DNA from 2 places in the Ideonella sp. BN130291 genome. Region 1 is predicted to be linked to the other one. Evidence: predicted binding sites of a transcription regulator. Region 1 holds the regulator's gene; the other holds the start of a gene.
The links. The regulator LexA, encoded in region 1, represses DNA repair genes until DNA is damaged. The targets are predictions, from matches to a motif close to ACTGTATNNNNATACAGT.

Region 2: the regulator LexA is predicted to act here: its motif matches at 1,391-1,408, upstream of recA (recombinase RecA).

Annotation. Positions count from the first base shown of each region.
Region 1 covers NZ_JAZARE010000003.1:555,061-558,251, reverse strand. Annotated here, with positions in the region: gene VPH43_RS08875 (helix-turn-helix domain-containing protein) at 1-280, shown strand, start outside; gene VPH43_RS08870 (DUF6463 family protein) at 262-633, opposite strand; gene VPH43_RS08865 (helix-hairpin-helix domain-containing protein) at 785-1,090, opposite strand; gene lexA (transcriptional repressor LexA) at 1,090-1,767, opposite strand; gene VPH43_RS08855 (asparaginase) at 1,830-2,768, shown strand; gene VPH43_RS08850 (organic hydroperoxide resistance protein) at 2,800-3,191, opposite strand, start outside.
Region 2 covers NZ_JAZARE010000006.1:376,106-379,296, reverse strand. Annotated here, with positions in the region: gene VPH43_RS15510 (sensor histidine kinase) at 1-602, opposite strand, end outside; gene VPH43_RS15505 (response regulator transcription factor) at 640-1,311, opposite strand; gene recA (recombinase RecA) at 1,449-2,489, shown strand; gene VPH43_RS15495 (nuclear transport factor 2 family protein) at 2,500-2,922, shown strand; gene VPH43_RS15490 (regulatory protein RecX) at 2,923-3,191, shown strand, end outside.

The sequences.
Region 1 (3,191 bases):
CTGGGGCCGCAGCGCACGCAGTGTCGAGCGCCGTGTCCGGCTGTGGGCCGGCCAGCCGCTGCGCCGATTGAAGCGCCTGGTGCGCGCCGAGGCATCGTGGCGACTGCGCCGTGCCGACGGCCCGTCGGCTGGCTGGGCGGACTTTGCGCAAGGTGCCGGATATGCCGACCAGGCCCACCTGTGCCGGGAGGTGCGCGACATCACCGGCCACAGCCCGGCCGAGTTGTGGGCCAAGGCACAGCACGACGAGCGCTACTGGGCCTACCGCATCTGGGGCTGAGACGGGAGGGGCACGAACAGCAGAAGCAGCGCGAGCAGCAACGCCAGCGGCAGCGGCGACTTCGGAAACGCCGCGACGCCAATGCCCGCGCACACCAGCAGGTAGGCGCCGACCAGCCGCAGCAGGGCCGGCTGCCCGTGCGAGACCGCATGCAAGGCCACCTGCCCGGCCAGCATGAGCTGCGGCCCGGCCATCAGGAACCAGAACGCGGTGCGCCGGGATTCATGCGCTGCGAACTGGCCGATGAAGCCGTCGGCCAGCGCGCCCAGCAACGGCTCCTTGAAGCGAACGAAACCGAAGACGATGTGCGCGATGCCGAGCGCAAACAACGACCATGCCAGCGTGGCAGCCATGAGGGGACTCCTGCGAGGGTGAAGGGGAGGGCGATGCAACGAACCGGACTGTGCGTGGTGCGGCCGCGCCCGTATTGAACGGTTCCGACAGGACGGTTCCCCCCAGGTGCTGAAGCACGCCGCCGGGCGCGCCAGCATTGTTCAAGCCGTGTCAGACCTGCCCGTACAGCGCCTTGCGTTGTGCGGTGTAGTTCCACCAGGGCGCCGGGGCTGCGCCGCGCATGAAGTCGGTGGCCGCCATGAAGGTGTCCAGCACGCATGGGTCCTGGCGCTGGCCGGTCTTGGCGCACAGCGATTGGTACAGCACGAAGGCATCGCGGTTGGCCAGCTCCCTGGGATGGGCAATGCCCAGCAGGCGCAGGTCAGCGGCCAGCGAGGGGCCGATGTTGGGCAACTGTTCCAGCACCTGGCACTCCTCGGCGGAGCGCGCCTTCGGCGTTTTGACGGCGGTTTTCATCACATCAGCATGGTGTTGCGGATGAGGCCGACGGCAATGCCTTCCAGCTCGAAACCCGGCTCATCCGGCGTGACGACGATGGTCTTGAAGTCAGGGTTCTCGGGCAGCAGCTCGATGGTGCTGCGGGTGCGGCGAAAGCGCTTCACTGTCACCTCGTCGCCAAGGCGGGCCACCACGATCTGGCCGTTCTTGGCGTCCCTGGCCTTTTGCACCGCCAGCAGGTCGCCATCGAGGATGCCGGCGTCGCGCATGCTCATGCCACGCACCTTCAGCAGGTAGTCCGGGCGGCGCGCGAACATGCTGGCTTCCATCAGGTAGGTCTGGTCCACATGTTCCTGCGCCAGGATGGGGCTGCCCGCGGCCACGCGGCCCACCAGCGGCAGGCTCAGTTGCGCCAGGCTGGGCAGCGGCAGGCTGAACTGCTTGCCGCGGGCCTCGTTGAGCGCGCGTAAAGTCTCGGACTTCAGGCGGATGCCGCGCGAGGTGCCACCCACCAGCTCGATCACACCCTTGCGGGCCAACGCCTGCAGATGCTCTTCGGCTGCGTTGGCGGAGCGAAAGCCCAGCTCGGCCGCAATTTCAGCCCGGGTGGGTGGTGCGCCGGTGCGCTCGATCGCGCTTTGCACCAGATCGAGGATCTGCTGCTGGCGCTCGGTGAGTTTCGGGCGTTCGTCCATGGGGTCTCTCGTGGCGCTGGTGGTTTATCCAGTGGCTGTATTTTTATCCAGAGTCCAAATAAATGCAAAACAAGCAGCGGGTGGTGATCCTCGGCACCGGCGGCACGATCGCCGGGCGCTCGGCGCAGGCGGGCGACAACGTCGGCTACACCGCCGGCCAGATCGGCGTGGATGCGCTGGTGGCCGCGGTGCCCGCGCTGGCCGGCGAGGCGCTGGAAGCGCAGCAGGTGGCACAGCTGGACAGCAAGGACATGGACCACGCCACCTGGCTGCTGCTGGCCCAGCATCTGGCCTACCAGCTGGCGCGGCCGGAGGTGCAAGGCGTGGTGATCACGCACGGCACCGACACGCTGGAAGAAACCGCCTACTTCCTGCACCGCCTGCTGGCGCCGCCCAAGCCGGTGGTGTTGACGGCGGCCATGCGGCCGGCCACCGCGCTGCTGGCCGATGGCCCGCAGAACCTGCTGGACGCCGTGCGCGTCGCGCGTTGTGCCGGCGCACGCGGCGTGGTGACGGTGCTCAACGGCCAGGTGCTGGCCGCCGAGGACGTGCGCAAGGTGCACAGCTACCGCGTCGAGGCCTTCAGCGCCGGTGACGCCGGGCCGCTGGCCGTGATGGAAGAAGGGCGGCTGCGCCTGTTCCGCGATTGGCCGCAGGGCCAGGCGCTGGGGCTGGCCTGGTTGCCGAGCGACGTGGCCCGGTGGCCGCGCGTGGAGGTGCTGCTCAGCCACGCCGGCGCATCGGGCGGGCTGGTGGAGGCGCTGGTGGCCCAGGGCGTGCGCGGCATCGTGGTGGCCGGCACTGGAAACGGCACGGTGCACCGGGACATGCAGGCGGCACTGCAGCGCGCCCAGCTCGCCGGCGTGAGGGTGCTGCGCAGTTCGCGCTGCGTGAACGGCGCGGTGGTGGGGGACGGCCTGCTGGATTCGGCAGGCGCCTTGCCCCCGGTGAAGGCGCGCATCGAGCTGATGCTGCAGCTGATGGCGCCTTCGGCGGCCTGACCGGCAGGCCGGCCGCTCAGCGAACAGGCCTTCAGGCGGCGATGTTCAGCTTGACGTCGATGTTGCCGCGCGTGGCGTTGGAGTACGGGCACACCTGGTGGGCAGCCTGCACCAGCTGCTCGGCCTGTTCCTTCGACAGGCCCGGCACCTTGATGTTCATTTCCACGGCAATGCCATAACCCACGGCGCCACCGGCCAGGGGGCCGAAGCTCACCGCAGCGTCGATGCTCACGTCGTTGGGCACCTTCAGTTGAAGCTTGGGTGCCACTGCCTTCATCGCGCCGATGAAGCACGCGGAATAACCGGCCGCGAACAGCTGCTCGGGATTCGTGCCTGCGCCGCCGGCGCCGCCCATTTCCTTGGGCGTGGCCAGTTGCACGTCCAACACGCCGTCCGAGCTGCGGGACGTGCCTTGGCGGCCTC
Region 2 (3,191 bases), on a different contig from region 1:
GCGATGCCGCGTGCCAGCGCCAGCCACACCAGCAGCACCGCCAGCGGCAGGATCACGAACTGCGGCAGGATCACGCCCTTGATGATCTCGGTGGCCAGGCGCGAGCGCTTGTCCAGGGTTTCGGCCACCTGTACCAGCGGCGGCGTTTCCCCTGTGGCCGCACTCTGCGGCAGCCACAGGTAGGCGATGCGCACCGGCTCGCCGCGCACGGTGTCGTCGCGAAAGCGCAGCTCGGTGCTGCTGGTGGCGCGCTCTTCCTCCGGCACCGGCAGCTCGCGGTCGCCGCTGACCAGCTCGCCGCGCAGGCCCAGCACCTGGTAGTACAGCTGGTCGGTGTCGTCCGAGCGCAGCAGGTCGGTCAACCCTTCGGGCGTACGCAGGCGCACCGTGTGCTTGCGGGCGGGCTCAGCCTGCTCCACCACCACCCGGCGGGCCACGTTGCGCGCCATCTCGCCCAGCTCGCGGTCGTAGGGCCGGCTGGCGATGCCCTGCGCCACCAGCCAGGTGAGCGCCACGCTCATCGGCCACAGCAGCAGCAGCGGCGCGAGCATCCAGTCGAGGATCTCGCCGAAGAGGGAGCGCTGTTCCTTCATCGCCGCCATGATGCCGCGGCGCCCAGCGGCCCGGCCGCCGTTGCGGTCACCCGGGGATCTTTTCCAGGCAGTACCCCAGCCCGCGCACGGTGGCAATGCGGATCGGGCCCTGCTCGATCTTCTTGCGCAGGCGATGGATGTAGACCTCGATCGCGTTGTTGCTCACCTCTTCGCCCCATTCGCACAGGCGCTCGACCAGCTGGTCCTTGCTCACCAGCCGGCCGGCACGCTGCAGCAGCACCTCCAGCAGGCTCAGCTCGCGCGCCGAGAGGTCGATCATCTGGTCGTTGATGTAGGCCACGCGGCCGGTGGCGTCGAAGCTCAAGGGGCCGTGCTTGATGACGCTGGAGGCCGTGCCCAGGCCGCGCCGGGTGAGGGCGCGCACCCGCGCTTCCAGCTCCTGCAGCGAAAACGGCTTGGCCATGTAGTCGTCGGCGCCGAGGTCCAGTCCCTTGACGCGCTGCTCCACGCTGTCGGCGGCGGTGAGGATGAGTACCGGCACCGCCGATCCTCGGGCGCGCAGCTTGCGCAGCACTTCCAGGCCATGCAGCTTTGGCAGGCCCAGGTCCAGGATCACGAGGTCGAACTCGTGCGACGACAGGGCGGCGTCAGCCTCGCTGCCGCTGCCCACCTGGTCCACCGCATAGCCGGCGTTGCGCAGCGAGCGCAGCAGGCCGTCAGCCAGCACCTGGTCGTCTTCCGCTATGAGGATTCGCATGCCGTTGTTCCCCCGTCCGTCGGCTGTCGGCGGCGCGGCCTGATTCTAGGGATGCAGCCCGGATTGACGCCGGAGAATCACTGTACGAATATCCAGGCGCTCTGCCATAATGCGCCCAACCCCACCGGAGATTTCGCATGGATGCACCCGTCAAAGCCCTGAACACCGAAAAAGCCAAGGCCCTGCAGGCCGCGCTGGCCCAGATTGAAAAGCAGTTCGGCAAGGGCTCGATCATGCGCCTGGGCGAAGGCGAGGTCATCGAGGACATCCAGGTCATCTCCACCGGCTCGCTCGGCCTTGATATTGCGCTGGGCGTCGGCGGCCTGCCGCGCGGCCGGGTGGTCGAGATCTACGGCCCGGAATCGTCGGGCAAGACCACGCTCACCTTGCAGGTCATCGCCGAAATGCAGAAGCAGGGCGGCACCTGCGCATTCATCGACGCCGAACACGCGCTGGACACCGCCTATGCGCAAAAGCTGGGTGTCAACCTGCAGGAGCTGCTGATCTCCCAGCCTGACACCGGCGAGCAGGCGCTGGAAATCGTCGACGCGCTTGTGCGCTCCGGCTCGGTGGACCTGGTGGTGGTGGACTCGGTGGCCGCGCTCACCCCCAAGGCGGAAATCGAAGGCGAGATGGGCGACTCCCTGCCCGGCCTGCAGGCGCGCCTGATGAGCCAGGCCCTGCGCAAGCTCACGTCCACGATCAAGAAGACCAACACCATGGTCATCTTCATCAACCAGATCCGCATGAAGATCGGCGTGATGTTCGGCAGCCCCGAAACCACCACCGGCGGCAATGCGCTGAAGTTCTATGCCTCCGTGCGGCTGGACATCCGCCGCATCGGCAGCATCAAGAAGGGCGAAGAGGTCATCGGCAACGAGACCAAAGTGAAGGTCGTCAAGAACAAGGTGGCGCCTCCCTTCAAGACCGCCGAGTTCGACATCCTCTACGGCGAGGGCATCAGCCGCGAGGGCGAGATCATCGACATGGGCGTGGCCGGCAAGGTGCTGGACAAGTCCGGCGCCTGGTACGCCTACAACGGCGAGAAGATCGGCCAGGGCAAGGACAACGCCCGCGAGTTCCTGCGCGAGAACCCCGACCTGGCGGTCGAGATCGAGAACAAGGTGCGCGAGGCCATGGGCATTCCGCTGCTGCCGCCGGCCGTATCGGCCGACTGAGGAGCTGCAGGTGGCCGGCACGGAGGTGGTGCGGGCGCTCTGGGCCCTGTTCCAGGCCCGCCGCTGGCAGGACGCGCGTGCGCTGTTCGCCGATGACGCGGTGTGCCACTGGTGGAGCAGCGGCGAGCAGTTCACCGGGGCGGACGCCATCATCCATGTCAATGCCATCTACCCGGAGGGTTGGCAGATCCACCTGATCGAGGTGAATGCGCTGGCCGACGGGCGGGTGCACTCCATCGTGCGGGTCACCCTGCAAGATGGGCCCACGGTGTTCGCCAACAGCCTGTTCCGCCTGCGCGATGGGCTCATCACCGCAGTGGACGAGTACTGGTCCACCATCGAAGCGCCGCCTGCGTGGCGCAGCGAAGGCCGGCTTCCCGGGTGGCGCCAACTGCCACAGGACACCCGGGGCAGCGTGCCCACGGTGCAGTAGATGGCGCGGGAGCGCCTGTCGCTCAAGGCCCGTGCGCTGATGTGGCTGGCCCAGCGCGAACACAGCCGCACGGAGTTGCGCCGCAAGTTGCTGGCGGCCGCCCGCAAGGAGCAGAAGGAGCGCGAAGCCCAACGTGCCTTGGCCGGCGAGGCGCCGGATGCGGCGGGTTGCGCTGATCCGGAGCGCTGCGTTGACCAATTGCTGGCCTGGCTGGAAGCCAACCGCTACCTGTCCGAGGCGCGGTTTGTCGAAAGCCGTATCAACGCGCG